One region of the Pseudomonas sp. ABa2 genome, then DNA from elsewhere that is predicted to be linked to it. Evidence: predicted binding sites of a transcription regulator. Region 1 holds the regulator's gene; each other region holds the start of a gene.
What was found. The regulator sigma-54, encoded in region 1, starts transcription at its own class of promoters, with help from an activator protein. The targets are predictions, from matches to a motif close to ANTGGCATNNANNTTGCTNT.
Positions count from the first base shown of each region.

Region 2: a site for sigma-54 is predicted at 3,041-3,060, ahead of AC1G9C_RS12315 (CmpA/NrtA family ABC transporter substrate-binding protein). Genes of this name have one in related genera too.
Region 3: a site for sigma-54 is predicted at 3,836-3,855, ahead of glnK (P-II family nitrogen regulator). Genes of this name have one in related genera too.

Region 1 covers NZ_CM155239.1:867,665-875,422, forward strand. Annotated here, with positions in the region: gene pmbA (metalloprotease PmbA) at 1-416, shown strand, start outside; gene AC1G9C_RS04200 (HPr family phosphocarrier protein) at 472-744, opposite strand; gene rapZ (RNase adapter RapZ) at 759-1,616, opposite strand; gene ptsN (PTS IIA-like nitrogen regulatory protein PtsN) at 1,619-2,083, opposite strand; gene hpf (ribosome hibernation-promoting factor, HPF/YfiA family) at 2,096-2,404, opposite strand; gene AC1G9C_RS04220 (RNA polymerase factor sigma-54) at 2,504-3,997, opposite strand; gene lptB (LPS export ABC transporter ATP-binding protein) at 4,134-4,859, opposite strand; gene lptA (lipopolysaccharide transport periplasmic protein LptA) at 4,859-5,404, opposite strand; gene lptC (LPS export ABC transporter periplasmic protein LptC) at 5,391-5,957, opposite strand; gene AC1G9C_RS04240 (KdsC family phosphatase) at 5,966-6,487, opposite strand; gene AC1G9C_RS04245 (KpsF/GutQ family sugar-phosphate isomerase) at 6,487-7,461, opposite strand; gene AC1G9C_RS04250 (ATP-binding cassette domain-containing protein) at 7,706-7,758, shown strand, end outside.
Region 2 covers NZ_CM155239.1:2,515,748-2,523,505, forward strand. Annotated here, with positions in the region: gene acnB (bifunctional aconitate hydratase 2/2-methylisocitrate dehydratase) at 40-2,640, shown strand; gene AC1G9C_RS12310 (YgdI/YgdR family lipoprotein) at 2,784-2,993, shown strand; gene AC1G9C_RS12315 (CmpA/NrtA family ABC transporter substrate-binding protein) at 3,182-4,393, shown strand; gene AC1G9C_RS12320 (ANTAR domain-containing response regulator) at 4,412-4,990, shown strand; gene alaC (alanine transaminase) at 5,145-6,374, shown strand; gene AC1G9C_RS12330 (hypothetical protein) at 6,409-6,801, opposite strand; gene AC1G9C_RS12335 (hypothetical protein) at 6,950-7,264, shown strand; gene AC1G9C_RS12340 (CmpA/NrtA family ABC transporter substrate-binding protein) at 7,652-7,758, shown strand, end outside.
Region 3 covers NZ_CM155239.1:222,928-230,685, forward strand. Annotated here, with positions in the region: gene AC1G9C_RS01060 (NorM family multidrug efflux MATE transporter) at 1-790, opposite strand, end outside; gene AC1G9C_RS01065 (LysR substrate-binding domain-containing protein) at 930-1,847, shown strand; gene AC1G9C_RS01070 (YifB family Mg chelatase-like AAA ATPase) at 1,858-3,351, opposite strand; gene AC1G9C_RS01075 (accessory factor UbiK family protein) at 3,382-3,642, opposite strand; gene glnK (P-II family nitrogen regulator) at 4,052-4,390, shown strand; gene AC1G9C_RS01085 (ammonium transporter) at 4,715-5,965, shown strand; gene AC1G9C_RS01090 (secondary thiamine-phosphate synthase enzyme YjbQ) at 6,064-6,489, shown strand; gene sutA (transcriptional regulator SutA) at 6,567-6,887, shown strand; gene AC1G9C_RS01100 (HAD family hydrolase) at 6,952-7,644, opposite strand; gene xerC (tyrosine recombinase XerC) at 7,641-7,758, opposite strand, start outside.

The DNA of each region.
Region 1 (7,758 bases):
CCTACGCCAAGTCCTTCGTCGACAAGGGCGAGCTGGTGTCCTATGTGCTCGGCACCTATTCCGGACGCAAGCTGGGCTTGCCGAGCACGGCCAACTCCGGCGGCGTGCACAACCTGTTCGTCAGCCATGGCGACGAAGACCAGGTCGCTCTGCTCAAACGCATGGGGCGCGGCCTGCTGGTCACCGAGCTGATGGGCCAGGGCCTGAACCTGGTCACCGGCGACTATTCGCGCGGCGCCGCCGGTTTTTGGGTGGAGAACGGCGAGATCCAGTTCCCGGTGCAGGAGGTGACCATCGCCGGCAACCTGCGCGACATGTTCCGCCAGATCGTCGCGGTCGGCCGCGACCTGGAACGGCGCGGCAATATCTGCACCGGCTCGGTGCTGATCGAGAAGATGACCGTCGCCGGCAGTTGAGATGGGCCGAAACGACAAGGCCACCCGCGGGTGGCCTTGTGGTTTTTTGGGGGGGTTACTCGCCTTCCTCGAAGTAGTTCTCGATCAGGCCGACCAGCGCGTCCAGCGCCTCGTGATCCTGCTCGCCCTCGGTGTGCAGGTGCACCGGGGTGCCCTTGCCGGCCGCCAGCATCATCACCGCCATGATGCTCTTGCCGTCCACCAGGCTGTCGCTGGAGCGACCGATGCGCACCTGGCAGGGGTAGGTGCTGGCCACGCCGACGAACTTGGCGGCGGCGCGGGCGTGCAGGCCGAGCTTGTTGATGATGGTGATTTCACGGGCTGGCATCGCGGCGGAGTTCCTTAGCTGAGGTCGCGGTGACGCACCTGGACGTTCTTCAGCGGTTTTTTCAGCGCCTGGCTCAGGCGGTTGGCCAGGTATACCGAGCGATGATGACCGCCGGTGCAGCCGATGGCGATGGTGACATAGGCACGGTTGCTGGCGGCGAAGCGCGGCAGCCATTTCTCCAGGTAGGCGAGGATGTCCTGGTACATTTCCTCGACCTCCGGTTGCGCCGCCAGGTAGTCGACCACCGGCTGCTGCAGCCCGGAGAAGTCGCGCAGTTCCGGCTTCCAGTAGGGGTTGGGCAGGCAGCGCGCGTCGAACACCAGATCGGCGTCCACCGGCATGCCGCGCTTGAAACCGAAGGATTCGATCAGGAAGGCGGTGCCCGGCTCAGGCTGACCCAGCAGGCGCAGCTTGAGGCTGTCGCGCAGCTGGTAGAGGTTGAGGTGGGTGGTGTCGATCTTCAGGTCGGCCAGGTCGACGATGGGCGCCAGTACCTGGCTCTCATCGGCGATGGCCTCGGCCAGCGAGCGGTTCTCGTCGGTCAGCGGATGGCGCCTGCGGGTTTCCGAGAAGCGCTTGAGTAGGGTCTCGTCTTCGGCGTCGAGGTAGAGGATGTCGCAGCGGATGTTGCGCTGGCGCACCTGTTCGAGCAGTTCCGGGAAGCGCTTGAGGTGGCTCTGCAGGTTGCGCGCGTCGATCGACACCGCCACCTGCGGCAGCAGCATCTCGGTGTTGAGCAGGGCGCGTTCGGCCAGATCCGGCAGCAGGCCGGCGGGCAGGTTGTCGATGCAGTAGAAGCCGTTGTCCTCAAGTACATCGAGGGCGGTGCTCTTGCCCGAGCCGGAGCGACCGCTGACGATGATCAGGCGCATGCTTATTGACCGTTCTGGATGTCCACGACCACCTGGTACAGATCCGCGCTGGCCGGGGCCTGGCGCAGACGTTCGCGGACGTCCTGGCGATCGAGCATGCTGGCGATCTGGCGCAGCAGTTCGAGGTGGGCGTCGGTGGCCGCTTCCGGCACCAGCAGGACGAACAGCAGGTCGACCGGGGCGCCGTCGATGGCGTCGAAGTCCACCGCGGTGTCCAGGCGCAGCACCGCGCTGATCGGCGCGCTGCAGCCGGCCAGGCGACAGTGGGGAATGGCGATGCCGTTGCCGAAGCCGGTGGAGCCGAGCTTCTCGCGGGCGATCAGGCTTTCGAAGATGTCCTGGGCATCCAGGTCGGGCAGGTCGCGTGCCACCAGATTGGCGATCTGTTCGAGCACGCGTTTCTTACTGCCGCCCGGCACGTTCACCAGGGAACGGCCGGGGGTCAGGATGTTTTCAAGTCGGATCATGGATGGGGAATGTCAGCGGGCCGTGGCGCCTTGCAGGCGTTCGAGCTGCTTTTCCTTGTGCTTGATGAGTTGACGGTCGAGTTTGTCGGCCAACAGGTCGATGGCGGCGTACATGTCTTGGTGTTCGGCGTTGGCGACGACCTCGCCGCCGGCGACGTGCAGGGTAGCTTCGATCTTCTGCTTGAGCTTCTCGACCTCCATGGTCACCTGAACGTTGGTGATCTTGTCGAAGTGGCGTTCCAATCGGCCGAGTTTCTCGCCGATATAGTCACGCAGGGCGTCGGTCACATCCAGCTGGTGTCCACTGATGTTGACTTGCATACCGCTTTCTCCTTGTTGCCTTGTGTAAGAGGCGGGTCCTATGCGACCCGCCGCCGGAACACTTTGGCTTGGAAGCGAGAGGCTTCCAATCGATCTGGCCTACATCAGTCGCTTGCGCTCGCTGGAGGGCGCTATGCCGAGGGATTCGCGGTACTTAGCGACTGTCCGACGGGCGACTTGGATGCCTTGTGCCTCCAGTAAACCAGCGATCTTGCTGTCGCTCAACGGCTTTTTCGCGTTTTCTGCGGCAACCAGTTTTTTGATGATGGCGCGGATCGCGGTGGACGAGCATTCGCCCCCCTCGGCGGTGCTGACGTGGCTGGAGAAGAAGTATTTCAGCTCGTAAATGCCGCGCGGGGTGTGCATGAACTTCTGCGTGGTGACCCGCGAGATGGTCGACTCGTGCATGCCCACCGCCTCGGCGATATCGTGCAGCACCAGGGGCTTCATCGCCTCGTCGCCGTAGTCGAGGAAGCCGCGCTGGTGCTCGACGATCTGCGTGGCGACCTTCATCAGCGTCTCGTTGCGGCTCTGCAGGCTCTTGATGAACCAGCGCGCTTCCTGCAGCTGGTTGCGCATGAAGGTGTTGTCGGCGCTGGAGTCGGCGCGTTTGACGAAGCCGGCGTACTGCGGGTTGACCCGCAGGCGCGGCATGGCCTCCTGGTTCAGCTCCACCAGCCAGCGGTCGTTGTGCTTGCGCACGATGACGTCGGGCACCACGTATTCCGGCTCGCTGGACTCGATCTGCGAACCCGGGCGCGGGTTGAGGCGCTGGATCAGGTCGATGACCTGCTTGAGCTCGTCTTCCTTGAGCTTGCTGCGGCGCATCAGCTGGGCGTAGTCGCGGCTGCCGAGCAGTTCAAGGTAGTCGCCGACCACGCGCTGGGTCTCGCTCAGCCAGGGCGTGCCGGCGGGCAACTGGCGCAGTTGCAGCAGCAGGCATTCGCGCAGGTCGCGGGCGCCGATGCCGGCCGGCTCGAACTGCTGGATGCGGTGCAGCACCACTTCCACCTCGTCCAGTTCGACGTCCAGCTCGGGGTCGAAGGATTCGGCGACTTCCTCGAGGCTTTCTTCCAGGTAGCCGTCGTTGTTGATGCAGTCGATCAGGGTGGCGGCGATCAGTCGATCCTTGTCCGACATCGGAGCCAGATTCAGTTGCCAGAGCAGATGACTGTGCAGACTCTCACCATTGGAGGTGCGGGTGGTGAAGTCCCACTCGTCGTCGTCGTTGCTCGGCAGGCTGCTGGCGCTGGTCTGGTAGACGTCTTCCCAGGCGGTATCGACCGGCAGCTCGTTGGGGATGCGTTCGCCCCATTCGCCCTCTTCCAGGTTGTCGACCGTGGGGGTCGTTTCCTGGTAGCTGTCTTCCTTGCTCGGGGTGGGCGCGGCGCTTTCCGCGCCGTCGGCCATGGGGTCGCTGTTGTCGAAGTCGTCGCCGTCTTCCTGGCGCTCGAGCATGGGGTTGGACTCCAGTGCCTCCTGGATTTCCTGTTGCAGGTCCAGGGTCGACAGTTGGAGGAGGCGGATAGCCTGTTGCAGCTGCGGGGTCATCGTCAGCTGCTGGCCCATCTTGAGGACTAGCGATGGTTTCATTGCAGACCTTAATTCACCGGCGGGTTACGCCTTCCACTACAGGGCGCCGCGGCGCCACCAGGAAGCAAATTATATGCCTGAACTTCTCGGCTTTGCCTAGGGCTTGCCATATTTCTGTAGTGAAATAGCGGGCGAGCTACAGGCGGAATTCGTGGCCCAGGTAAACCTCTTTCACCGTCTGGTTGGCGAGGATGGTCTCGGCGTCGCCCTCGGCGATCAGCTGGCCGTCGTTGACGATGTAGGCGGTTTCGCAGATATCCAGGGTCTCGCGCACGTTGTGATCGGTGATCAGGATGCCGATGCCCTTGGTCTTGAGGTGGTGGATGATCTGCTTGATGTCGCCCACCGAGATCGGGTCGACGCCGGCGAAGGGCTCGTCGAGCAGGATGAACTTGGGGTTGGTGGCCAGGGCGCGGGCGATTTCCACGCGGCGGCGCTCGCCGCCGGACAGGCTCATGCCGAGGCTGTCGGCGATGTGGTGGATGTGGAATTCCTGCAGCAGGTTTTCCAGCTCCGCCTGGCGGCCGGCGCGGTCCAGGTCCTTGCGCGTCTCGAGGATGGCCATGATGTTGTCGGCCACCGACAGCTTGCGGAAGATCGAGGCTTCCTGCGGCAGGTAGCCGATCCCGGCGCGGGCGCGGCCGTGCATGGGTTGGTGGCTGACGTCGAGGTCGTCGATGCGCACGCGGCCCTGATCGGCGCGCACCAGGCCGACGATCATGTAGAAGCAGGTGGTCTTGCCGGCGCCGTTGGGGCCGAGCAGGCCGACGATCTGCCCGCTCTCGATGCTCAGGCTGACGTCGCGGACGACCTGGCGGCCCTTGTAGCTCTTGGCCAGGTGTTGGGCTTTGAGAATGGCCATTACTGCTGTGCCTGCTGGTCCGCGGGTTTGTTCTTCGGCTGGATGATCATGTCGATACGCGGGCGCGGCACGCTGACGTTGGTGCCCGTGGCACGGCCGGCGTTGACGATCTGGCGCTGGGTGTCGTAGACGATCTTCTCGCCCTCGAAGGTGTTGCCTTCCTGGATCACCTTGGCCTGGTCGATCAGCACGATGCGTTCGTTGCTGGCGAAATACTGGATGGTCAGGCCGTAGGCCTTGACGATTTCCTTGTCCGCCGCCGGCTTTTGCTCGTAGTAGGCCGGTTTGCCTACCGAGGTGAACACGTCGATGTCGCCGCTGGCGGTCTGGGTGATGGTCACGGTGTCGCCGGTGATCTTCAGGGTGCCCTGGGTGATGATCACGGAGCCGCGGTAGACCGCCACGCCCTGCTTGTCGTCCAGCTCGGCGCTGTCGGCCTGGATGCGGATCGGCTGCTCGCGGTCGGACGGCAGGGCCCAGGCCGCCGCGCTTCCCAATGCGGCGCCGAGGCTGAGAATCAGGGGGAGGGTGTTAACGAACCTCATGCTGGCCTCTTACGTTGGACTGCAGGAGCATCCTGCCGTCGTTCAAGTACGCTTTCATTCCTTGTGCCGTGGTCACCCCGTTGGCCGCGACGATTCTAACGGCTTGCTCGGTCTGCGCATATTCCTTGTCAGGAATCACGGTCATGCGGCTGCTGGTGATGATGGTCGGGCGGCCCTCGGCGTCGGTGCGGGCGATGCGCACGTCGTCGATGAGTTCCACCTCGACGCCGCCGGGGGAGACCTCGGCGCGCTGGCTGGTGACCTTCCACGGCAGTTCGCTGCCGCGGTACAGGTCGAGCTTGGGCATGCTGACCAGGGTGATGTCGCTGGCCTTGACGTGTTCGAGCTTGTCCGCGGTCATGCGGTAGTGCAGCTTGCCGTCGTCCTGGAACTGCACGGTGCGCGCGCCGACCACGTAGAAGTCCACGGCGTTGTCGCTGTCTGCCGGCTGGGCCTGGCGGTCGCCGTCGGGGGCGATGTTCCAGTAGCCGAGCGCCGCGACCAGGGAGGCGATCAGGGCGAAGATCAGGTAGTTGAGGGCTTTACGCTGCATGCTGTGCTCTACAGGTAGGCGGCTTGGGCCGCATCCAGCGTGCCCTGGGCACGCATGATCAGTTCGCAGAATTCCCGCGCCGCGCCGTCGCCGCCGCGCGCCTGGGTCACGCCATGGGCATGCTCACGGACGAAGGCGTCGGCGCTGGCCACGGCCATGCCCAATCCGACCCGGCGAATCACCGGAAGATCCGGCAGGTCGTCACCCAGGTAGGCGACCTGCTCGTAGCTTAGGCCCAGTTCGGCGAGCAGGCCGTCGAGCACCACGAGTTTGTCCTCGCGGCCCTGGAACAGGTGCTGGATGCCGAGATTGTTGGCGCGGCGCTCGACCACCGGGGTCTTGCGCCCGCTGATGATCGCGGTGCGCACGCCGGAGGCGATCAGCAGTTTGATGCCGTGGCCGTCCAGGGTGTTGAAGGTCTTGAACTCGCTGCCGTCCTCGAGGAAGTACAGGCGGCCATCGGTGAGCACGCCGTCGACGTCGAAGATCGCCAGCTTGATCGCGCGGGCGCGGCGCAACAGGTCGTTCATCACATCACCCCCGCGCGCAACAGGTCGTGCATGTTCAGCGCGCCGACCGGTTGGTCCTGCTCGTCGACCACCACCAGGGCGTTGATCTTGTGGTCTTCCATGATTTTCAGCGCCTCGGCGGCGAGCATTTCGGCGCGGGCGGTCTTGCCGTGCGGGGTCATCACCTCGTCGATCAGCGCCTGGCGCACGTCGATGCCCTTGTCCAGGGTGCGGCGCAGGTCGCCGTCGGTGAAGATGCCGGCCAGGCGGCCGTCGTCTTCCAGCACCACGGTCATGCCCAGGCCCTTCTGGGTCATTTCCAGCAGGGCGTCGCGCAGGCTGGTGCCGCGGTTCACCCGCGGCAAGGCTTCGCCTGCGTGCATGACGTTTTCCACCTTGAGCAGCAGGCGCCGGCCGAGGGCGCCGCCGGGATGGGAGAAGGCGAAGTCTTCGGCGGTGAAGCCGCGCGCTTCCAGCAGGGCGATGGCCAGGGCGTCGCCGAGCACCAGGCTGGCGGTGGTGGACGAAGTCGGCGCCAGGTTCAGTGGGCAGGCCTCCTGGGTGACGCGGGCGTCGAGATTGACTTCGGCGGCCTTGGCCAGCGGCGAGTCCGGGTTGCCGGTCATGCTGATCAGGCGAATGCCGAGGCGCTTGATCAAGGGCAGCAGGGTGACGATCTCGGCGGTGGAGCCAGAGTTGGACAGGGCCAGAACGATGTCGTCGCGGGTGATCATGCCCATGTCGCCGTGGCTGGCCTCGGCCGGGTGGACGAAGAACGCCGTGGTGCCGGTGCTGGCCAGGGTGGCGGCGATCTTGTTGCCGATATGCCCGGACTTGCCCATGCCGACCACTACCACGCGGCCCTGGCAGGCCAGGATCAGCTCGCAGGCCTTGACGAAATTGGCGTCGATGCGGGGCAGCAGCTCTTGCACCGCCTCGATTTCGAGGCGGATGGTGCGCTGCGCGGAATCTATCAGGTCGCGGGTCTGGTTCATGCTCGGCGAGGCTGTCGGACGAAAAAGACGGGGATTATAGCGGGAAAGGGCGCCGCGCTCACCTGTCCTGATCGCCTGGCGAACGCCAATGCTGTCGCAAGTCTGAACGCCGGACGGCGCCGCTCTTGGGCGGCATCGGCGGCAAATGCTATAGTCCGCGGCCATTTCGGCTCGTCTTGCAGGCGCGTGTCCCCGCTTCGGGAGGCGGCGTCTGCCAGGAAGGCTTGATTTTCAAGGAGTTCAGATGAGCGCCGAGCACGATTACGCGATCGAGTTGCAGGGCGTCAGTTTTCAGCG
Region 2 (7,758 bases), 1.6 Mb from region 1:
CCGGACAACCCTTTGGGACCACTGATGAGGGTAATAACTGTGCTTGAAGCCTATCGCAAACACGTAGCAGAGCGTGCCGCTCAGGGTATCGTGCCCCAGCCGCTGAACGCCGAACAAACCGCAGGCCTGGTCGAGCTGCTGAAAAACCCGCCGGCTGGCGAAGAAGAATTCCTCGTAGACCTGATCACCAACCGCGTACCGCCAGGCGTCGATGAAGCCGCCTACGTCAAGGCCGGTTTCCTCTCTGCCGTGGCCAAGGGCGAAGCCACTTCCCCGCTGATCAGCAAGCAACGCGCCGTCGAGCTGCTGGGTACCATGCAGGGCGGCTACAACATCGCCACCATGGTCGAGCTGCTGGACGACGCCGCCCTGGGCGCCGTTGCCGCCGAGCAACTCAAGCACACCCTGCTGATGTTCGACGCCTTCCACGACGTCGCCGAGAAAGCCAAGGCCGGCAATGCCAACGCCAAGGCCGTGCTGCAGTCCTGGGCCGATGGCGAGTGGTTCACCAACAAGCCGGCCATCGCCGAGAAATACAGCCTGGCCGTGTTCAAGGTGCCGGGCGAAACCAACACCGACGACCTGTCCCCTGCCCCGGACGCCTGGTCGCGCCCCGACATCCCGCTGCACGCCCTGGCCATGCTGAAAATGGCTCGCGACGGCATCGTGCCGCAGCAGCAAGGCGCCATCGGCCCGCTGAAGCAGATCGAAGAGATCAAGGCCAAAGGCTTCCCGGTGGCCTACGTCGGTGACGTGGTCGGTACCGGTTCTTCCCGTAAGTCCGCCACCAACTCGGTGCTGTGGTTCTTCGGCGACGACATTCCCTACGTGCCGAACAAGCGTGCTGGCGGCTTCTGCTTCGGCACCAAGATCGCCCCGATCTTCTACAACACCATGGAAGACGCCGGCGCCCTGCCGATCGAGTTCGACGTATCGAACATCAACATGGGCGACGTGATCGACGTCTACCCCTACGCTGGCAAGGTCTGCAAGCACGGCACCGACGACGTCATCACCACCTTCGAACTGAAGACTCCGGTGCTGCTCGATGAAGTCCGCGCCGGCGGCCGTATCCCGCTGATCGTCGGCCGTGGCCTGACCGAGAAGGCGCGTGCCGAACTGGGCCTGGGCTCCTCCGACCTGTTCAAGAAGCCGGACCAGCCTGCTGCCAGCACCAAGGGTTTCACCCTGGCGCAGAAAATGGTCGGCAAGGCCTGCGGCGTCGAAGGCGTGCGTCCGGGCACCTACTGCGAACCGAAGATGACCACCGTCGGCTCCCAGGACACCACCGGCCCGATGACCCGCGACGAGCTGAAAGACCTGGCGTGCCTGGGCTTCTCGGCTGACCTGGTGATGCAGTCCTTCTGCCACACCGCGGCCTATCCGAAGCCGATCGACGTCACCACCCACCACACCCTGCCGGATTTCATCCGCACCCGTGGCGGTGTGTCCCTGCGTCCGGGCGACGGCATCATCCACAGCTGGCTGAACCGCATGCTGCTGCCGGACACCGTCGGCACCGGTGGCGACTCGCACACCCGCTTCCCGATCGGCATCAGCTTCCCGGCCGGTTCCGGCCTGGTGGCCTTCGCCGCTGCCACCGGCGTCATGCCGCTGGACATGCCGGAATCCGTGCTGGTGCGCTTCAAGGGCAAGATGCAGCCGGGTATCACCCTGCGTGACCTGGTCCACGCCATCCCCTACTACGCCATCCAGAAAGGTCTGCTGACCGTCGAGAAGAAGGGCAAGAAGAACATCTTCTCCGGCCGTATCCTCGAGATCGAAGGCCTGGACAACCTGACCGTCGAGCAGGCCTTCGAGCTGTCCGACGCCTCCGCCGAGCGTTCGGCTGCCGGTTGCACCATCAAACTGCCGGAAGCGGCCATCGCCGAATACCTGCAGTCCAACATCACCCTGCTGCGCTGGATGATCAGCGAAGGCTACGGCGATGCCCGCACCCTGGAGCGTCGTGCCCAGGCGATGGAAGCCTGGCTGGCCAACCCGGTACTGATGGAAGCCGACAAGGACGCCGAGTACGCCGAAGTCATCGAAATCGACCTGGCCGAACTCAACGAGCCGGTGCTGTGCGCCCCGAACGACCCGGACGACGCCCGTCTGCTGTCCACCGTGGCCGGCGACAAGATCGACGAAGTGTTCATCGGTTCGTGCATGACCAACATCGGTCACTTCCGCGCTGCCGGCAAGCTGCTGGACAAGGTCAAGGGCGGTATCCCGACCCGTCTGTGGCTGTCGCCGCCGACCAAGATGGATGCTCACCAGCTGACCGAAGAAGGCTACTACGGCATCTACGGCAAGGCCGGTGCACGCATGGAGATGCCGGGCTGCTCGCTGTGCATGGGTAACCAGGCGCGCGTCGCCGCCAACTCCACCGTGGTGTCGACCTCCACCCGTAACTTCCCCAACCGTCTGGGTGATGGCGCCAACGTGTACCTGGCCTCTGCCGAACTGGCCGCGGTCGCTTCGATTCTCGGCAAGCTGCCGACCGTCGAGGAGTACATGGTCTACGCCAAGGATATCGACAGCATGGCTGGCGATATCTACCGCTACCTGAGCTTCGACCAGATCGCCGACTTCCGCGAAGCGGCGGCCAACGCCAAGATCCCGGTCGTTCAGGCCTGATCCCAGCGCTGTAGAACAAGCCCCGCCCCGTGCGGGGCTTGTTGTTTATGGCTGGCGCAAAACGTCGCGGCGCCTTGCGGCGGCAACGGCAGCGTCTACCTTCTGAATTGGGGACACCCCATACGAGCATTCAGGAGCACATCATGAAGCCATGGATCATCGCCGCCCTGTGCCTGTTCGGCCTGGCCGGCTGCAGCAGCGAGTACATCATCACCACCACCGATGGACAGATGCTCACCAGCGACGGCAAACCGGAGCTGGATCGGGACACCGGCATGCTCGAGTTCACCGACAGCGAAGGCCGCAAGCAGCAGATCCCGCAGAGCAACGTCAAGCAGATGCTGGAGCGCTAACTAGCGCCTCCCCCTCAAAGATCGGCAAACGCCAACACGCCGCCCGTGATGGCATATGCATTGCTTCAGTCCCGATAACAGAGCGCTTCCAACGGCGGAAGCCGCTCACGACAATGGCGTCGTTCCCTTGCTGCCCCAGTGGCGGACGTGGGTGCGGCGCCTTTTTGCGTGGAGAAGGGACAAGCAACATGAGCGAACGACAAGCAGTCCTCAGCGATGTGCCGGGTGGAGCCGGGATCGGCGATGCGCCGGAGAAGCGCACGCTGAACATCGGCTTCATGGCCCTGACCGATGCCGCCTCGGTGATAGTGGCCGCCACTCAGGGCTTCGCCGAGAAACACGGACTGACCCTCAATCTGCAGCGCCAGAGCTCCTGGGCCGGGCTGCGCGACAGGCTGCTGAGCGGCGAACTGGACGCCGCGCACAGCCTCTACGGCCTGATCTATGGTGTCCAGTTCGGCTTGGGCGGCGCTCCGGCCACCGACATGGCGGTTCTGATGGGCCTGAACCAGAACGGTCAGAGCATCAACCTGTCGCAGCCGCTGCTGGCCGCAGGCGTGAGCAGTGGCGAAGCACTGCTGCATCGCGCGCACCAACAAGGTGCACGCCTGACCTTCGCCCAGACCTTCCCCACCGGCACCCACGCCATGTGGCTCTATTACTGGCTGGCCAGCCAGGGCATTCACCCACTGCACGACGTCGACAGCGTGGTGGTGCCGCCGCCGCAGATGATCGCGCACCTCAAGGCGCGCCGCATCGACGGCCTCTGCGTCGGCGAGCCGTGGAGCGCGCAGGCGGTGGACGAGGGCCTTGGCTGTACCGTCGCCACCAGTCAGTCGATCTGGGCCGATCACCCCGAGAAGGTGCTCGGCTGCACCCGCGAATTCGCCCTGCAGTATCCCAATACCGCCCGCGCGCTGATCATGGCGGTGCTGGAAGCCAGTCGCTTCATCGACGAGAGCGAGGAGAACAAGCGCAGCACGGCACAACTGCTCAGCGGCCGCGACTACGTCGACGCACCGCTGTCGGCCATTCAGCCCCGTTTTCTCGGCCAGTACCAGGACGGCCTCGGTCACGCCTGGCAGGACGCCCATCCGCTGCGCTTTCATGGCGAGGGCGCGGTGAACCTGCCCTACCTGTCCGACGCCATGTGGTTCATGACCCAGTTCCGCCGCTGGGGCCTGCTGCGCAGCGACCCCGACTACCTCGGCGTCGCCCGCCAGGTGCAGCAACTGGGGCTTTACCGCGAGGCGGCGCAGGCGCTGAATATCCCCATACCCGCGGACATGCGCAGCGCCACGCTGCAGGATGGCACCCGCTGGGACGGCAGCGACCCGGCCGGCTACGCCCGCAGCTTCCGTCTCCACGCCCTGGCCGACAGCCCGGCTGTCGCCCTGTAATCGCCCGGAGAGTCCACGATGCTGCGTATCCTGCTGATCAACGACACCCCGAAGAAGGTCGGCCGCCTCAAGTGCGCGCTGATCGAGGCCGGCTTCGAGGTGATCGATGAGTCCGGGCTGACCATCGACCTGCCCGAGCGGGTCGAGGCCGTGCGCCCCGACGTGATCCTGATCGACACCGAGTCCCCCAGCCGCGACGTGATGGAACAGGTGGTGCTGGTCAGCCGCGACCAGCCGCGACCGATCGTCATGTTCACCGACGAGCACGACCCTGGCGTCATGCGCCAGGCGATCCAGAGCGGGGTCAGCGCCTACATCGTCGAGGGCATCCACGCCCAGCGCCTGCAGCCGATTCTCGACGTGGCCATGGCCCGCTTCGAGAGCGACCAGGCCCTGCGCGCCCAGTTGCAGGCGCGCGACGCCCAGCTGGCCGAACGCAAGCGCATCGAGCTGGCCAAGGGCCTGCTGATGAAGATGAAGAGCTGCAACGAGGAAGAGGCCTACACCCTGATGCGCCGCCAGGCCATGAGCCGCCAGCAGAAGCTGATCCAGGTGGCCGAGCAGATCATCGCCATGCACGACATGCTCGGCGGCTGAGCGCCGCTGCAGTAGCCCAGGCGCACTGCACCGGCAATTTTTCCCGCCACTGCGCTGGACAGCAGAGCTGCCGGCGCCTTATCGTCGCCTCCGGCCAGTGCAGTGGCCAACGTCGCTCGGACGGTTCCGGGCGCTTACGTACTTCGAGGAAATCATGGCCGACAACGCCAAGCGCCGCTTTGCGCGCATCGATCGTCTCCCCCCCTATGTGTTCAACATCACCGCCGAGCTGAAGATGGCCGCGCGCCGCCGTGGCGAGGACATCATCGACTTCAGCATGGGCAATCCCGATGGCGCCACGCCGCCGCACATAGTCGAGAAGCTGGTGCAGGTCGCCCAGCGCGAAGACACCCACGGCTACTCCACATCGCGCGGCATCCCGCGCCTGCGCCGCGCCATCTCGCGCTGGTACCAGGAGCGCTACGCGGTGGACATCGACCCGGAAAGCGAAGCCATCGTCACCATCGGCTCCAAGGAAGGCCTGGCGCACCTGATGCTGGCCACCCTGGACCATGGCGACACCGTGCTGGTGCCCAACCCCAGCTACCCCATTCATATCTACGGCGCGGTGATCGCCGGCGCTCAGGTGCGTTCGGTGCCGCTGGTGCCGGGGGTGGACTTCTTCGCCGAGCTGGAACGGGCGATTCGCGAATCCATCCCCAAGCCGAAGATGATGATCTTGGGGTTTCCCTCCAACCCCACCGCGCAGTGCGTGGAGCTGGACTTCTTCGAACGCGTGGTGGCCCTGGCCAAGCAGTACGACGTGCTGGTGGTGCACGACCTGGCCTACGCCGACATCGTCTACGACGGCTGGCAGGCCCCCTCGATCATGCAGGTGCCGGGGGCCAAGGACATCGCGGTGGAGTTCTTCACCCTGTCCAAGAGCTACAACATGGCCGGCTGGCGCATCGGCTTTATGGTCGGCAATAAAGAACTCGTGTCCGCCCTGGCGCGGATCAAGAGCTACCACGACTACGGTACCTTCACTCCGCTGCAGGTGGCCGCCATCGCCGCCCTGGAAGGCGACCAGCAGTGCGTACGCGACATCGCCGAGCAGTACCGCCAGCGTCGCAACCTGCTGGTCAAGGGCCTGCACGAGATCGGCTGGATGGTGGAAAAGCCCAAGGCCTCGATGTACGTCTGGGCCAAGATTCCCGAGGCCTATGCCCCGCTCGGCTCGCTGGAATTCGCCAAGAAGCTGCTGGCCGAGGCCAAGGTCTGCGTCTCGCCGGGCCTGGGCTTCGGCGACTACGGTGACGACCACGTGCGCTTCGCCCTGATCGAGAACCAGGATCGCACCCGCCAGGCGCTGCGCGGGATCAAGGCGATGTTCCGCGCCGACGGCCTGCTGCCGGCGAAGAAGGCCAAGGCCACTGACGAGTAAAGCCACCAGGGCGCCGCGAGGCGCCCTGGTCATATCAGCCGGAATAATCCAGCGCCGTCCAGGCGCGACTCAGGCCCTGGGCCAGCACGCAGCCCGGGCTGACCAACTCCTCGTTGAACGCCGCCGGCAGCAGGGTGGTTTCCCCCTCTGCCGCGCCGTGGCGCTCGGTCAGCCACTGCAGCTTGCCGCAGTTGGGCGTGTCGATCACGTAGCTGGCGGCGATGCTCGAGTGATGTCCGGGCAGGCGGATCACGTCCAGCACCCTGCCCGCCTCCTCCACGCGCCGGCCGTCGGACACCAGCACGGCCCAGGCCTGCTCGCCCTCGATCACCAGGTAGGCGCCATTGGCCTGCGGCCGTTCGATCTGCGGCTGGGCGCAGCCGCTCAGCACAGCCAATAGCACAATCGTCATCAGCATCTGTTGCATTGCCAATTCTCCTCTCGCAAGGCGTCCACCGTGCGGGGCGGACGGGTCGATGTCGCTGCAGTGGCCTCACTATTCACCAATACTGTTTATTTGTACAGTATTTTTCGTTTACCCTTGCTCTCTCGAACCAATGCACAGGAGCCGCACCATGCTGGACGTACTGCAGCTGAAACACCGGGTGAACCGCATGCCGCTGGAGCGGGTGCGTGAAATGGTCGAGGAACTGCAGCTCGAGGGCATCGTCACCGAGAACCGCACGCCCTTTAACCGCCAGCACTTCAACACCTGCTTCGCCGAGATCGAGGCACTGCTGCAGCGCGCCGGCTACCACCGCCAGCTGGATGTGGTCGGCTATCAGGGCCTGGCCTACGCCCTGTTCGACCCGGCACGCTGGGAGGCGGTGGAAGTGCTGCGCTGGCTGCGCGATTTCGTCGAGGAAGCGCGCGTCCAGCCAGCCTCCTGAGCTCGGCACCTCGAACCAAAACGGCTCAGCGGCGCCCGGCCATGCACGCCATTGGCCCACGAGCGCGCCGGCGCCGGCGGCCGCTGGGCCGCCCGGCAGGCCCCCGCCAATGGCCCCAGCCCATATCCAAGTCATTGATTTCTATCGGCTAGCCATTCGCCAGCTGAGGCCCCTGCGGCACTCGCCGTGCGCTGCCGAGAACGTCAGGGTCTTTGCCTGGAAAAACTGGCAAGCCCCTTGCTATGTCCCTGTCAACCATCCTGCGTAGCACGCCAACGGCGGCGGGCCGAGGATCACGGACAACGGCGTCCGTCAGGCCACCTCCTCTTACCGAGGCGGCCTGGCGTACGCCGTTTTTTGTTTATGTGCCTGACAAGGATTAGCCCCATGACCGATCGTGATTCGAACAAGCCCCTGGACACCAGCCGCCGCAACTTCCTCAAGCAATCCATTGCCCTCGCCGGTGCCGTTGGCGGCATCGCCGCGCTCGGCCT
Region 3 (7,758 bases), 640 kb from region 1:
CCATGCACAGGGTGGCGAAGGTGAACAGGCCCTGCTCGGCAGCATAGGTGCCGCCGATGGGCAGTCCCAGGCGCAGCAGGGCGCGCATCTCCGCGCGCTGCGGACGGCCCAGGCCGCTGCGCAGCTTGTACAGGCGGTAGTGGGGCGCGAGCAGGATATACAGCGCCAACGCCAGGGCCATGCCGCTGCTGACCAGCGCGGTGGTCATGCCGATACCGCCCAGGCCCAGGCTGGGCAGGCCGAACCAGCCCTTGATCAGCGCATAGTTGATGACGAAGTTGGCCGCCGTGCCGACGATGCTGATGGCCATCACCGGGCCGGGATGGCCGATGGCACTGGTGAAGCCACGCAAGGCCATGAAGCACAGGTAGCCGGGCAGGGCCAGCGACAACGGGCGCAGAAACTCCATGGCCAGGCCCGCGGCGTCAGGCGCCTGGCCCAGGTGCGGCAGCAGCGGGCCCAGGCCGTTGAGGCACAGCGCGCTGACCATGCCCAGCAGCAGGGCCAGCCACAGGCCGTTGTGCAGCAGGCGGGCGACGCCGCTTGGGTCGCCGGCGCCGTGGCGGATGGCGACCAGGCTGCCCACGGCGGCGATCACCCCGGTGCAGAAGATCGAGAAGATGAAATAGCAGGTGGCGCCCAGCGCGCCGCCGGCCAGTTGCTGCGGGCCGAGCATCGCCATCATCAGCGTGTCGGTGAAGATCATCAGCGCGTGGGCCAGCTGGGCGGAGATCAGTGGGCCGGCCAGGCGCAGCAGCGCGCCCAGCTCGTGGCCAAGGGCATTCTTCATGATGAGTAAAACTTCGGCAGGATAGGCCTCCCCAGACTGTCTGAGGATTAGCAATGACAGCTATTCTCTGGGTTTAGCGAGTTGCCCACAAAAGGAAAATAGCCATGCCAGTCATGATTAAAAATCATGGTTTGACGCGATGAACCGGCGTCTGCCGCCGCTCTACGCCCTGCGCGCCTTCGAGGCGGCGGCGAGGCATGCCTCCTTTACCCGCGCCGCCGAGGAACTGGCCATTACCCAGAGCGCGGTGAGCCGGCATATCCGTACCCTCGAGGAACATTTCGCCTGCCGCCTGTTCGAGCGCCGTGGCCGCAGCCTGCAGCTGACCGACCCGGCGCGCGCCCTGCTGCCCGGCCTGCGCGACGGCTTCGATGCGCTGGAGCGGGCCTGCTCCGCGCTGCGCGCCGACGACAGCGTGCTGCGCCTGAAGGCGCCCTCGACCCTGACCATGCGCTGGCTGCTGGCGCGGTTGTCGCACTTTCGCCTGGCCTACCCGGAGAGCGAGGTGCAGCTGACCAGCGCCTGGATGGACGTGGACAAGGTGGATTTTCGCCACGAGCCCTTCGACTGCGCGGTGCTGCTGGCCGACGGCCAGTTCCCGGAGGAGTGGGACAGCGTGCTGCTGTTCGAGGAATGGCTGATCCCAGTCTGCGCCGCCGCCGATGTCGCCGGCGGCCCCTGGCCGCTGGCGCGGCTGCAGGCCGCCGAACAATTGCACCCGACCCCGGACCGGCGCGACTGGCGGCAATGGCTGCAGATCACCGGGCTGGCCGAGCGGATTCCGCTGAAGAGCGGCCAGCTGTTCGACATGCTCGAACTGGGCATAGTCGCGGCGGCGCGCGGCTATGGGGTGTCCATCGGCGATCTGCTGCTGATGGCCGAGGACGTGAATGCCGGCCGCCTTGGCCTGCCGTGGCGGCAGGCGGTCTACAGCGGCTCCAGCTATTACCTGGTGTGGCCCAAGGCGCACCGCGCCCAGGCGCGCCTGCAACGACTGCGCGATTACCTGCTGGCGGAGGTGGCGGCGATGCGCCTGCCCGAGGTGCAACGGTTGTAGCGACGGTGTCTCAGCCCATCCCCGGTCGATACTGCAGCGCCTCGGCCAGGTGGCCGCGGGCGATCCGCTCCTCGTCCGCCAGGTCGGCCAGGGTGCGTGCCACCTTGAGTACCCGGTGCGCGGCGCGCAGCGACAGGCCGAGGCGCTCGCAGGCATTCTCCAGCCAGTGGCGATCCGTTTCGCTCAGGGCGCAGTGCCGACGCAGCCCGGGCAGGTCGAGAAGGGCGTTGGCCACGCCCTGGCGCCGCAGCTGGCGCTGACGCGCGGCGGCGACCTTGGCCGCGGCCTCAGCGGTGCTTTCGCCATCCTGTGCCGGGACCTCCAGCGCCGTGCTTTCGCGCGCCACGGTCAGGTGCAGGTCGATGCGGTCGAGCAGCGGCCCGGACAACTTGGCGCGGTAGCGCTGGATCTGCTCCGGGGTGCAGCGGCAGCGGTTGCTCGCATCGCCGAGGTAGCCGCAGGGGCAGGGATTCATCGCCGCCACCAGCTGGAAACGCGCCGGGAAACGCACCTTGTCGCGCGCCCGGGCGATGACGATATGGCCGCTCTCCAGCGGTTCGCGCAGCACCTCCAGGACCTTCCTGTCGAACTCCGGCAGCTCGTCGAGGAACAGCACGCCCTGATGCGCCAGGGTGATCTCGCCGGGCTGCGGACGACTGCCACCGCCGACCAGCGCCGGCCCCGAGGCACTATGGTGCGGGGTGCGAAAGGGGCGCTGCGGCCAGTGCTGCAACGGCGTATGACTGGCCACCGAGTGGATCGCCGCCACCTGCAGCGCCTCGCTTTCGTCCAGCGGCGGCAGCAGGCCTGGCAGGCGGCTGGCGAGCAGGGTCTTGCCGGTGCCGGGCGGGCCGCTGAGCAGCAGGTTGTGCGAGCCGGCGGCCGCCACCAGCAGGGCGCGCTTGGCCGCCAATTGGCCCTGCACTTCGGCCAGGTCGGGGTAGGGCAGGCTCTGCCGGAGCAGGCCCTGGGCGGCATAGGGTTCGATGGGGGCCGTGCCGTTGAGGTGCGCGGCGATCTGCAGCAGGTGGTCGACGGCGATCACCCTGAGCCCGGAGGCGAGGCTGGCCTCTTCGGCATTGGCCGCCGGCACCAGCAAGGTGCGTCCGGCTTCGCGGGCGGCCAGCGCCGCCGGCAACACGCCCTGCACCGGGCGCACGGCGCCGGACAGCGCCAGTTCGCCCAGGCACTCGTATGCATCGAGAGATGGGGCCGGTACCTGACCGCTGGCGGCGAGAATGCCCAGGGCGATGGCCAGGTCGAAGCGACCGCCGTCCTTCGGCAAATCGGCGGGGGCCAGATTGAGGGTGATGCGTTTGCTGGGAAATTCGAAGGCGGCGTTGAGAATGGCGCTGCGCACGCGGTCCTTGCTTTCCTTGACCGCGGTCTCCGGCAGGCCGACCAGGGTCAGGGATGGCAGGCCGTTGGCCAGGTGCGCCTCGACGGTGACGGTGGGCGCTTCGACGCCGACCTGGGCGCGGCTGTGGACGAGGGCCAGGGACATGATCACTCCTTGATCGGTCCCGCCGCTGGATCAGTCGGCGGGTGGGTTGAGCTTGGCTTCCAGCTCGGCAACCTTGGCTTCCAGTGCCTCCAGGCGCGCGCGGGTGCGGGCCAATACCACCATCTGGCTGTCGAACTCCTCGCGGCTGACCAGCTCGAGCTTGCTGAAGCCGCTCTGCAGCAGGGCCTTGAACTGGGCCTCCAGCTCCGCGCGCGGTAGCGGGCTGTCGCCGCTGAACAGGCGCGAGGCGTGGCTACTGAGGGTGTCGAGCAGGGCTTTGGGCGGCAGCATGGGCGGGTTCCGAGTACAGACGGCGGGCAGTGTAGCACGTGGTCGGCGGCGGGACGTCGTCCCGTCAGCTGCACGATTTTTGCGCACGGTCGGCGCGCATGGCGCACCAATCTTGTGCGTAAGTGCCGCCGCGGCCTCGCCCCGGTTGCATCAGGCTGCAGGTAAAACCCTGAATCGCGGCGCTTTTATGGGAGCTGGCAAGCTTTCTGCTTAGGGCCTAGCGACTCATGCACCGATGCAGTACCGGTGCGTCGGACGGAGCGGGGGAGTGTTTCGTCGGGAGCGGTTGGTGGGTATCGGCCACGCCAGGCTGGGCGGTCGGTGCATTACAAAAGCCAGACACTGCGCTTAGACTTGAGCCGGGTTCGCAATTCCTGGGGCAAGTCCACCTTACACGGGAGAAAGTTTCATGAAGCTAGTCACTGCCATCATCAAGCCGTTCAAGTTGGACGATGTGCGCGAGTCGCTGTCGGAGATCGGCGTGCAGGGCATTACCGTCACCGAGGTCAAGGGCTTCGGCCGCCAGAAGGGTCACACCGAGCTGTATCGCGGCGCCGAGTACGTGGTCGACTTCCTGCCCAAGGTGAAGATCGACGTGGCCATCGCCGACGATCAGCTCGATCGCGTCATCGAGGCCATCACCAAGGCGGCCAACACCGGCAAGATCGGCGACGGCAAGATCTTCGTGGTCAATCTGGAACAGGCGATCCGCATCCGTACCGGCGAAACCGATACCGACGCGATCTAAAACCTCCGAACCCCACGCCCCAGGAGTAAACCCATGACTCTGCGAACTTTCGCAGGGCTAGGAGCCCTTTTGCCCTCGATTGGCGGTCCCGCGCCGCTGTCGACGACGAATGCCGGAGTCGGCGAAGTCCTCGCCGCCCCGCTGTGCCTGACCCTCGCAGGTTTCGCGCTCCGTGATGGGAACACCTGGTCGCCTTGCGGCGCAGGGGGTTCAGCGATCCAGATCGAGCGTGGCAACTACCTGTAAAGCATACGGAACGCGTCCGGAGCCAACCCGGGCGTCTTAACCGAACAGCGCACAATAAGCGCCGGCAAGAGGTGAAAAATGGACAACACAGCATTGACTGCATTGCAGTACGGCTTCGATACCTTCTACTTTCTGATCTGCGGTGCCCTGGTGATGTGGATGGCGGCAGGCTTCGCCATGCTCGAATCCGGCCTGGTCCGCGCCAAGAACACCACCGAGATCCTCACCAAGAACATCGCCCTGTACGCGGTGGCCAGCGTGATGTACCTGGTGATCGGCTACCACATCATGTACTCCAGCCCGGAAGGCGGCATCCTGCCGAGCCTGGGCTTTTTGATCGGCGACGAGAACAGCGTCGACTCGGTACTCGCCGGTGGCGACGATGCGCCTTACTACTCGGCCCGTTCCGACTTCTTCTTCCAGGTGGTGTTCGCCGCGACCTGCATGTCGATCGTCTCCGGTGCGGTGGCCGAGCGCATGAAGCTGTGGGCCTTCCTCGCCTTCGCCGTGGTTATGACCGGTTTCATCTACCCGGTTCAGGGTTTCTGGAAGTGGGGCTCGGGCTTCCTCAACGAAGCCGGCTTCCTCGACTTCGCCGGCTCCGGCGTGGTGCACATGGCCGGCGCTTCGGCGGCCCTGGCTGGCGTGCTGCTGCTCGGTGCGCGTAAGGGCAAGTACGGCGCGGGTGGCCAGGTCAATGCCATCCCCGGCTGCAACCTGCCGCTGGCCACCCTCGGCACCTTCATCCTGTGGATGGGCTGGTTCGGCTTCAACGGCGGCTCGCAGCTGAAGATGAGCACCATCGAAGATGCCAACGCCGTGGCCCAGGTGTTCGTCAACACCAACATGGCCGCCGCCGGTGGCCTGATCGCGGCGATGATCGTGGCGCGCATCCTGTTCGGCAAGTCCGACCTGACCATGGCGCTGAACGGCGCCCTGGCCGGCCTGGTGGCCATCACCGCCGAACCCCTGACCCCGAGCGGTCTGCAGGCGACCCTGATCGGCGGCGTCGGCGGCGTGCTGGTGGTGTTCTCCATCCTCGGCCTGGACAAGCTGAAGATCGACGACCCGGTCGGCGCCATCTCGGTGCACGGCGTGGTCGGTATCTGGGGCCTGCTGGCAGTGTGCCTGACCAACGGCGACGCCACCCTGGGCGCCCAGCTGCTGGGTATCGCCAGCATCTTCGCCTGGGTCTTCGGCGCCAGCCTGATCGTCTGGAGCATCATCAAGGCGGTGATCGGCCTGCGCGTCAGCGAAGAGGAAGAGTACGAGGGCGTGGATATCGCCGAGTGCGGTATGGAGGCCTACCCGGAATTCACCAACAAGTGATTTTCCCGGTAATCGCAAAGGGCGCCTTCGGGCGCCCTTTGTTTTTTCTGACGGCGCGCTAGAATGCGCGCGCTGAAGCCATCGGGAGCGAGAGTCGGATGTGGCAGCAACGCACCGTCAGCCTGCGTCCGCGCAGTCGCGGTTTCCACCTGGTGACCGACGAACTGCTGGCCGCCTTGCCGGAACTGGCGCAGCTGCGCGTCGGTCTGTTGCATCTGTGGCTGCAGCACACCTCGGCGTCGTTGAGCGTCAACGAGAACGCCGACCCCGCGGTGCGCCGCGATTTCGAGCGTTTCTTCAACCGCCTGGTGCCGCAGGGCGAGGGCGGCTACGAACACGACGACGAAGGCCCGGACGACCTGCCGGCGCACTTCAAGGCCAGCCTGCTGGGCTGTCAGTTGCTGCTGCCGATACAGAACGGGCGCCTGGCGCTGGGCAGCTGGCAGGGCATCTACCTCGGCGAGCACCGCGACCATGGCGGCGCCCGGCGGGTGCTGGCGACCTGGCAAGGCGAGGTCATTTGAATTTTTTCCGGTCGGGCAGTGAAGCCTGCGCGACTGGGCTATAACTAACCTGCTTTTCGCAAGTCATGAGGTTGAACATGAGCGACGAAGACCTGGAACAAGACGACCTGGAAGGGGCCGACGAGGACGACGGTGAGGAGCTGGCGGCTGCCGACGACGGCGACAGCGGCGACGAGGGCGACGGCGAAGTCGTAGCCGGCGGCAAGAAGAGCAAGGCCAAGGCCGTCGAAGTCGACGAGCTGCCGAGCATCGAAGCCAAGCAGAAAGAGCGCGACGCGTTGGCCAAGGCGATGGAAGATTTCCTCGCCCGTGGCGGCAAGGTGCAGGAGGTGGAGCCCAACGTGGTCGCCGACCCGCCCAAGAAGCCCGACAGCAAATATGGCAGCCGCCCTATCTGAGGACGGCACGCTGCACGAAACCCGCCCCTGTGGCGGGTTTTTTGTGCCCGGCCCGGGCTACGGCTTACCAGCTAGCGAGCAGCGCCGGCAGTTCGGCCAGGCTGGCGATCTGCGCGTCCGGCGTGGTCTCGGCCTGCCAGCTCAGCCCCTGCGGGTTGAACCAGATCGCACGCAGGCCGGCAGCCTGGGCGCCGGCGATATCGTCGCTGGGGTGGTCGCCGATATGCACCGCCCGCTCGGCCGCCACCCCGGCGCGCCTGAGCGCCTCGCGGAAGGGTTTGGGGTCGGGCTTGCCCACCCCCAGCTCCTCGGCGCAGAGGGCGAAGCGGAAGTATTCCGATAGCCCCAGGCGGCGCACGTCGGCGTTGCCGTTGGTGATCACACCGAGCTGGTAACGCTCGGCCAGGGCTTCCAGCGTGGGGTGCACCTCGGCGAACAGTTCGACCTGGTGGCGCGCGTTGAGAAACACCTGGAACCCCGCCTCGGCCAGCGCCAGGGCTTCGCCATGGCTGTAGCCGGCGCCTTCCAGGGCATGCAGGAGGATGCGCCGGCGCAGTTCGCTGAGGCGGTGCTTGAGCATCGGCTCGGCGCTCAGCAGGCCGCTGCGGATCTGCCACAGGTGTTCCACCGGCACCGCGCCCAGGCGCGGCGCGTGCATCGCCAGCCAGTTGCGCAGGGCGGCCTCGGCGTCCTGCATCACCGGGGTCACGTCCCACAGGGTGTCGTCGAGGTCGAAGGTGATCAGCTCAATGCTCATGCGGAACCGCCTTTGCGCTTGGCGCGCGGATGGGCCTGGTCGTAGACCTTGGCCAGGTGCTGGAAGTCCAGGTGGGTGTAGATCTGCGTGGTGGCGATATCGGCGTGGCCGAGC